Regions from separate parts of the Anaerobacillus sp. 63XJN7_5_ISO-PGPR-S23-430 genome, predicted to be linked through region 1. Evidence: riboswitches for the same ligand, from Rfam matches in the RefSeq annotation. Region 1 holds a riboswitch; each other region holds the start of a gene.
What was found. A riboswitch is a leader RNA that binds a small molecule or an ion and turns the genes downstream of it on or off. The one in region 1 is predicted to bind S-adenosylmethionine.

Region 1 (2,201 bases):
TATCGACAAAAATAGATTGTAGAAGAGCGTCTAGGTATCCTCTCGAATAACGATTATCTTCTGAGAGATGGTCGTCCCATAATGATCGGAAAGTAGATTCAAATACGTTCCAAACCTCGGTAGTGACGCCAAATAAATAAGCGAGGTATCCTTCTTTCTCTTCTTCTGATCTATGGGCCTCCTGCGACAGGATACTAAGCGCAATATTGGCGATAAAAGCACCGACATCAAAACCAGCTGGCCCATAGAAAGCAAATTCTGGATCGATTATTTTGGTTGAGCTTTCCGTAACAAACAGGCTACCTGTATGTAAGTCCCCATGTATCAAAGCTTCTCCTTTTGTTAAAAAAGAGTGTTTGAGGGAGGCCACTTCAGTGAGGAAATCGTCATCTTCCCAGAGCGATTCAACATCTGCTCGAAGCTCTTCTGTAAAGGCATTGCTTTCGGCATTATAGAAAGGATCTGAAAATACGAGGGTTTCTGTTATGCCACATAAGTCTGGATTACTAAACCGTTTGGCAAGCTCTTTCTTATTTGCCGAACCAAGACCGTAGTCAGAAGTGAAAAAGAGCGTATGAGCGAGGTAGGTACCGACGTTTCTTGCAAGTTCAGGATATATACGTCCTTCAATAAGTCCTTTGCGTAAAATAGTGTGCGTTGATAAATCTTCCATAACCGTTGCGGCTTTTTCAGAGTCATGCAAATAAACGATTGGAGAAAAGTCAGGAACGAGCGAGTGAGCTTGCTTGAGCGCCTCGCTTTCAATTCTGGACCGATCAAGTGTAAGCGGCCAGGATTCGCCAACTACTTTGGCATAAGGCAAGGCTTGTTTGACGATCCAGGATTGTCCTGTTTTCTTGTGTTGAACATGAAAGACATAATTTAAATTGCCATCGCCAATTTCCTTTACATGAACAGGAGCGGTGCGATCCAAAAGCTCGTGATGCTCTAAAAATTGCACAACTGTTTCGCTTGTAAACGGTGTGTACCCTGAAGTGATCTGAATACCCATGTAAAATTCCCCTTTCAACTATTTATGGTTGTTGTATTGCATGAAGATCGGAATTTCGGCATAAAAAAAGCCTCTTTCCGAAGAAAGAGGCTTGAAGACAGAGATACTTCACACCTCTTATCTTCCAGAATGAATATCATCCTGTTGGAAGTAGCACCGTGCCATTTAAGTCATCGATTCATCTGGACTTTAAAATAGGTCGGTTGCTGGGCGTCATAGGGCCAAATCCCTCAGCCTGCTCTTGATAAGAGAAAGTTTATGAAATTATTTTACAATTTTTTCGCTTGAAATGTATGTTACATAGAAAGGAACATGTTTGTCAATAATATTTTGAATATTATTTATAAATATCTGGACGTCGATCTTCAAAGATAGGAATGCGACTCCGGATTGATGACATTTCCTCTTCGTCAATAGAACCTGTTAAAATAACCTCTTCTTCTCCTGCTTCTGCGATAATTGTTCCCCACGGATCAATGATCAATGAGTGTCCTCCAAACGTATTATCAGGATCTTCCCCGACACGATTACAAGCAATCACGTAGCACTGATTTTCAATCGCGCGACTGATAAGTAATGCTCGCCAATGATCGGTGCGTTGCTTTGGCCATTCTGCTGGTACGAACAATACTTGGGCACCTTCAACTGCATGAAGGCGAAGCCACTCAGGAAAGCGAATATCATAACAAATGAACCCGGCACATGGGAGTTCTTCAAGTGTAAAATGACTTTTTTCATTTCCAGAAACGAGGAATTTCTCTTCATTCATTAAACGAAACAGGTGCGCTTTGCTATACTCATGAACGAGCTGCCCATCTCGATTGAACACAAGCATGGTGTTCGTTACTTCGCCGTTATGATGCTTAGCGATGGAGCCCCCGACAATATTTACGTCGTTTTTTTTGGCGAGGCGAGATAGAAAAGCAATCGACTTTTCTGCATCAGTATCTCCAATTTCATCAAGACGAGATAAATCATAACCTGTGGACCACAATTCTGGTAAAACGATGATATCTGGTTTGTCACTCACCGCCTTAGAAACAAGCTCTTCAACTTTAGAGAAATTCTTTTCTGGATTGCCAAAAGCAATATCAAATTGCAACAGGGCAAGGTTTTTCATTGATTTGTCCTCCTTACATGTTTAGAAATTGACCTTTACATGGTTGTGTATCCAAGATAACATAACTTA
Region 2 (2,201 bases), 590 kb from region 1:
TGCAGTGAATGGCAAGAAGAAAGATGTGTTAACAGCTGAACATCTTAGTAAAAGTATGGGCGTCCCTTTAGAAGTGACGTGGAACAGAGAGCGACCTTGGGTTCAGGTGATTTCAAATGAGATGAAGCCAGCTTATCCATCTGCATAAGGACCGTGTATCTCAAAAATGGCCAAATTCGTTCATCGTCAAAAGGAGGTATGTATTGAAGGATTTTGCTTCGCTAACCCATAAAGAAATTGCGATTCGATATACGGTATTGACGCTGTTTCTATCGTCTACCATTTTTATAGTGGATTACGACCTTCCACTCTGGGCGTATGTCATATGCATGCTTCTATCGATATTTGGTATTGCGGTGAACTTGTTGAAATGGAAACGTGGGAAAAAAGTTAACGTCACATTTAAAGATCATGTCATTCGCTCCTGCGTTTTTTCTTTCATAGCTTTTCTCTTGTTGGTGCTGCCTTTTGACTACTCCAGTTGGTTGATGATTCTTATGATTCTATCTCTTGTCATGGCGAATACGATTGATTTCATGCGCATTCGGAATAGGATACAAGAGGGACAACGGCAGGGATAAAAGACCTGAATCATTTGGATTATTTTTCATGAAGATTGCTGGTGTTAGCAGCATTTAGTTAATTGAATGATGATAATTTTCTAATAATATATTGACTTTTATTCGATCTCGAGATAACATTTGAACCAATCATTGTCATATACAATTTGATAGCAACATTTCTTATCAAGAGAGGTGGAGGGACTGGCCCTATGAAGCTTCGGCAACCGATGAGATGATCCTTCATCTCATACTGTGCCAAATCCAGCAGGTTTATCCTGAAAGATAAGAAGACTGGCTTCGTACTTACAAACCTTTCTTCTTATGTTTTGAGAAGAGAGGTTTTTTGTGTTGAATGGGTTAGGGGGAATGCAGACGAATTTATTTGCTATTAATTCCGAGTAAACTACTTTCATTACATTGAATTAAATTTGAGTATTGTGAGGTGGATTGTATTGCAGTTACAGGTTGTGAATAGCCCTTTTGACAAAGAACAAACGGAGCTTTTAAATCGTCTCTTACCAACATTAAATGAGACGCAGAAAATATGGCTGAGCGGATACCTTTCCGTACCAGGTAGCTCTGAAGCTGCGGCAGCTACTGAGACGGTTGCTCAAGGTGTTTCTGCTTCAGAAGCATTCTCTAAACAAGAAGCAAAAACACGTGAGCTTACGATTCTCTATGGCTCACATACTGGCAATTGTCAGTCACTAGCGGAATCTTTCTTTGAGCGATTGGAAAACGAGAAATACAACGTTACCCTTTCATCGCTTGATGATTTTAAGCCAAAGTCGCTTAAAAAAGTAGAAGATTTATTATTGATTACAAGCACCCACGGAGATGGCGATCCTCCTGATAATGCGTTAAGCTTCCATGACTTTGTTCAAAGTAAGAGAGCCCCTGAATTAAATGGTCTCAGATTCTCAGTCTTATCACTTGGTGATAGCTCCTATGAATTTTTCTGCCAAACCGGGAAAGATTTTGACAAGCGCTTTGAAGAATTAGGTGCAACAAGGCTCTATCCTCGTGTAGATTGTGATCTTGATTTCGAAGAGCCGGCAGAAGAGTGGTTCGAAGGCGTGACGGGAGTATTGAAAGAAGATCAGTCTACGAGAGAATCGACTTCTGAAACAAAACCTGATGAGTCGAATCAGACGTATTCCAGAACGAATCCATTCAAAGCCGAAATTCTTGAGAATGTTAATTTGAATGGACGTGGATCGAATAAAGAAACACGGCACATTGAGCTTGATCTTGAAGGATCGAACCTTGATTATGAGCCGGGTGATAGCCTTGGTATTTACCCGGAGAATGATACTGCTCTTGTCCGTCAGCTAATCGATGAACTGAACTGGAAGCGAGAAGAACAGGTTATGGTGAACAAAAAGGGTGACGTTCAGCCACTTGAAGAAGCTTTAACGAAAACATATGAGATTACGAGTCTCACAAAGCCATTGCTCAAGAAGATTGCAGAGCTGACATCAAGTTTTGAGCTTAAGCGCATGGTTGAAGCGGAAGGCGAAGAACTAAGAACATACCTTTACGGTAGAGATTTAATTGATTTGGTGAAGGACTACGGACCGTGGACCGTCTCGGCACAGGAGTTTGTAAACGTTCTGCGCAAAATTCCGGTTCGTCTTT
Region 3 (2,201 bases), 1.3 Mb from region 1:
GTCTTGTTTTTTGAAGCTTTCCAGTAGACAAAGAAGTGAGCTCAATGTCATTGATAAATACCTTTCCATCTGTCGGTCGCTCCAGAAGATTCACCATTCGGACAAGCGTGCTCTTTCCAGCACCACTATAACCGATGACGCCATAGATGCTTCCTTTCTCAACTTCTATGGAAACATCATCAACCGCCTTCGTAATCGTCTCACCGCTTTTATACGTTTTCGTTATATTTTCTAATCGAATCATCGTGCTCACTCCTCTTTCGAATTACCAGGATGCAACAACAGAACCGTTAAATTCGTCCTGGATAAATTGCTTCACTTCATCTGATTGATAGTAGTTCACTAGCTTTTGAATACGTTCATCATCTTTGTTCTCTGTTTGTGTTGCAATCACGTTCACCCACGGGGAATCTTCGGGTTCCATTTCAAGAGAATCTTCTTTCGGTACGCGTCCACTTTCCATTGCAAAGTTCGTATTAATTGCTGCAATCGCAAGCTCACCAAGCTGTCTTGGAATTTGTGAAGCTTCTAATGGAACAAATTCGAGATTATAAGGGTTCTTCTCAATATCTTTGATCGTTGCTTTAACACCAACGCCATCTTTCAACTCAATAATGCCAGCTTGCTCAAACAACATTAGCGCTCTAGGTTCACCTGTTGAATGGTTAGGCAAGCCAACTTTGTCGCCTTCTTGCAATTCATCAAGACTCTTATATTTGTCAGAATAAATTCCCATTGGGAAAGTAATCGTAGTTGCTACCTTGGAAAGCTCGAGTCCTCTTTCTTTTACATAATCATTCAAATAAGGTTCATGCTGAAATACGTTCGCATCCAATTCCCCTTCATCAAGGGCTGTATTTGGCATCACATAATCATTAAACGCAATCACTTCAATTTCAAACCCGTCTTCCGCTGCGATTTCCTTCACCTTGTTCATCACATCTTCATGCGGACCAGCCGTTACCCCTACCTTCAGTGGGCCATCTTCTGAATCTCCAGAAGCCTCATTTCCAGAACAACCTGCCAAAAAGACTAAAATAAGTGCACCTAATAAATACAATGATTTCTTCATTTCTCAATCTCCTTTAAAGTTCATATAGTAATGTAAAGCGTTTTAGCGCTAAAATATAAAAGCGCAAAAGTGCTTCGATCTGCTAAAATCCCCTCCCAATAAAAAAACTCCCTCTGTAAAGTACAGAGAGAGTTGTATCATTTCATCATTATCAGCAGCGCTGAACTCTCTCTCATCTTTCAAACGATTGCTCGTCTGCTGGAATTAGCACCTTTCTCACGAACTGAGATGGTTGCTGGGCGTCACAGGGCCAGTCCCTCTGCCACTCTTGATAAGAGTTTTCAATATTATTTAACTATTTTCAATAGTATAGTATCTTTCTCGAAGGGCGTCAAGGGAAGATCTCAAAAAGTGCCTGTCACCGCCCGCTATTTGTCGAAAGATTTCTTATTGTCTTCCTTCTAGGTAATTGTCGAACCAGTTTCCTAGATGCTTAAGTCGTTCCACTCGTAGTTCTGGATGACCGCTTCTTGATAAATTATGATCAGAATCTGGGAATCTTACAAACATCGTTTCCTTCCCACGATGCTTTAAAGCCACATATAACTGTTCTCCTTGCTCTATAGGGCACCTGTAATCATTTTCGCTATGAAGAATTAAAAGTGGGGTTTCGATTTGGTCCACATACTTAAGCGGTGAATGATGCCATAGCTTAGCAGGGTTTTCATCTAAATCACTTCCAACTTCCCACTTTGTGAAAAAGTATCCGATGTCACTAACGCCATAGAAACTCTGCCAATTCGAAATGGAGCGCTGGGTAACCGCTGCTTTGAATCGATCGGTTTTCCCAACAATCCAGTTCGTCATAAAGCCACCGTAGCTTCCTCCCGTCACGAAAAGTTGAGCTTCATCAATAAAGGAATACTTGTTCAAAGCGGCATCAACACCCGCCATCAAATCCTCATAATCACCCCCACCATAATCTCCTCGGCAACCATTCACAAACTCTTGTCCATATCCCTGACTACCACGTGGATTCGTATAAAGGACAACATATCCTTTTGCTGCAAGAAGCTGAAATTCGTGCATAAATGAATTACCATACATCATATGTGGTCCACCGTGAATTTCAAGAATAAGGGGATGTTCCTGATCTTCCTTAAAATCCTTTGGCTTCATGAGCCAGCCC
Region 4 (2,201 bases), 1.8 Mb from region 1:
TGATCATACTGTTATGATCGGCCATTCTATGGGTGGGCAAGTAGCAATGAGAGCCTCGGCTATGAAAGATGATCTCGTTAGTAAGAATATTTTACTGTGCAGTTCAGGATATCTTGAAAAGGCTAAACAGAGTCTAGTGTATACATCGTATTTACCTTTTTTCTCGGTATACTTGAAAAGGTGGCTTTATCGAAAAGGTGTCAGAGGAAATTTGCTTAATTGTGTTTATGATCCTTCCCTTATCGATGAAGAAATGATGGATGGATATATCCAACCTTTCTTCAATGAGGGTATCTTTCGGTCATTAGTTAGGATGATTCGAGATCGCGAAGGAGATTTGTCAGAAGCTGAACTAAATCAAATTCATACACCTAGCCTACTAATATGGGGAGAAAATGACAGAGTTGTGCCGTTGAAAATTGGGAAGCGTCTCAGTAACGATCTCCCCAATGCTAAACTGATCATCTATGAAAAAACCGGTCACCTTCTACCAGAAGAAAAACCGGAATCGATTATGAAGGATATTGAGCGGTTTTTGGGAAAATAAAGATTGATCTATTGCAAAAATTGGTAGTCATACAAAGCTTGAACCAGACTAGTTAATCAGGTAAACTCCTTTAAGGATGAGGAGTTTATTTTGATGCAGTTAATCAAAGTTGACTCATCAGAATAATGCGTGATAAAGTAAAGCTCGTTATGAAAAAGTAAAATGAAGCATGCGCTCATTGATAATTGTATATTTCTTATTAAGAGAAGTGGAGGGACCTGGCCCAAAGAAGCTTCAGCAACCTCTGATCATCAGAAAGGTGCTGCTTCCAGCAAGAGAAATCTTGAGAGATAAGTGCAAAAGCCTTCTTCTCTTGAAGTGGGCTTTTTTTATTGAGACAGAATAAAAGATGAAGGAGACATGAATAATGGAGAAAGAAATAAAGGGGAACGGCCTGGCTTTACTTCCCCTTGGAATATTTATTGTGCTTTTTATTGGTACAGCTATCATAACAAAGGACTTTTATAGTATGCCTGTTATTCTCGCTTCTCTAATTGCGGCGGGCGTAGCTCTTTCGATGAATCGAAAAGAAAGCTTTATGAAAAAAGTGGAAGTGTTTTGTCGTGGAGCAGGTAATACGAATATCATATTAATGATTTTGGTCTTTTTACTGGCTGGGGCGTTTGCCGGAACAGCTGAAAAAATTGGAGCAGTAGATTCGATTGTTAATTTAGGTATATCGATTCTACCAGCTAATCTTTTAATCGTAGGTTTATTTGTCATTGGCTGTTTTATTTCTATTTCGATGGGTACATCGATGGGAACGATTGTAGCACTTGCTCCCATTGGAATTGGAATTGCAGAGCAAACCGGAGTTGCCCCGGCACTGGCTTTATCAGCGGTCATAGGTGGGGCAATGTTTGGTGACAATCTTTCTATGATTTCAGATACTACAATTGCGGCAGTACGCACACAAAATACGCAAATGAAAGATAAATTCAAAGTAAACTTTTTTATAGTCTTGCCAGCTGCTATCGTAACAGCCATTGTATATGGTGCTTTAACGATGGGAGAGCAAGCAACGGTTGGAGGAGAACACGCATTTGATTTCGTTACAATTATCCCTTATTTAGGTGTACTGATCGCAGCGATCGCTGGTGTTAATGTTCTTATTGTACTTGTAAGTGGTACCTTATTTGCTGGGATTGTAGGTTTATATAACGGAACATTTGGAATGAGTGGACTGATCTCCACGGTTACAGAGGGCATAAAAGGGATGGAAGACCTTGCCATGATTGCTCTCGTCATCGGAGGGATGATTGAAGTCATTAAGCATAACGGAGGAATACAATACGTATTGGACAAAATCCTGAGCAAAGTAACTTCTCGTAGAGGAGCAGAGTTTGGTATCGCCGGTCTCGCAAGCGTGCTTGATTTATCAACAGCTAACAACACCATTTCGATCATAATGGGGGGGCCACTTGCGAAAAACATTTCCGAAGAATATGGGGTAGACCCACGAAAGTCTGCTAGTATTCTTGATATTTTCTCAGGTAGTATACAGGGCATGCTCCCATATGGGGCACAGGTGCTTGCAGTAGCAGGTCTTGCGTCGATTTCGCCACTCGCTCTACTACCGTATTCAATTTATCCAATCCTCATTGCTATTGCAGGAATTATTGCGATTTTCATCAACTATCCCTCTTTTTCGAAA

Region 2: another riboswitch for S-adenosylmethionine. It lies ahead of AC0VYJ_RS07380 (assimilatory sulfite reductase (NADPH) flavoprotein subunit); the one in region 1 lies ahead of mtnK (S-methyl-5-thioribose kinase).
Region 3: another riboswitch for S-adenosylmethionine. It lies ahead of AC0VYJ_RS19255 (MetQ/NlpA family ABC transporter substrate-binding protein); the one in region 1 lies ahead of mtnK (S-methyl-5-thioribose kinase).
Region 4: another riboswitch for S-adenosylmethionine. It lies ahead of AC0VYJ_RS13695 (Na+/H+ antiporter NhaC family protein); the one in region 1 lies ahead of mtnK (S-methyl-5-thioribose kinase).

The regions. Positions count from the first base shown of each region.
Region 1 is NZ_CM149686.1:760,335-762,535, forward strand. It holds gene mtnK (S-methyl-5-thioribose kinase) at 1-1,012, opposite strand, end outside; SAM riboswitch class I at 1,127-1,263, opposite strand; gene AC0VYJ_RS04145 (carbon-nitrogen family hydrolase) at 1,350-2,132, opposite strand.
Region 2 is NZ_CM149686.1:1,348,112-1,350,312, forward strand. It holds gene AC0VYJ_RS07370 (ABC transporter ATP-binding protein) at 1-148, shown strand, start outside; gene AC0VYJ_RS07375 (hypothetical protein) at 204-581, shown strand; SAM riboswitch class I at 741-852, shown strand; gene AC0VYJ_RS07380 (assimilatory sulfite reductase (NADPH) flavoprotein subunit) at 1,016-2,201, shown strand, end outside.
Region 3 is NZ_CM149686.1:3,711,581-3,713,781, forward strand. It holds gene AC0VYJ_RS19250 (methionine ABC transporter ATP-binding protein) at 1-244, opposite strand, end outside; gene AC0VYJ_RS19255 (MetQ/NlpA family ABC transporter substrate-binding protein) at 266-1,072, opposite strand; SAM riboswitch class I at 1,242-1,350, opposite strand; gene AC0VYJ_RS19260 (alpha/beta hydrolase family protein) at 1,460-2,201, opposite strand, start outside.
Region 4 is NZ_CM149686.1:2,594,369-2,596,569, reverse strand. It holds gene AC0VYJ_RS13700 (alpha/beta fold hydrolase) at 1-547, shown strand, start outside; SAM riboswitch class I at 741-844, shown strand; gene AC0VYJ_RS13695 (Na+/H+ antiporter NhaC family protein) at 915-2,201, shown strand, end outside.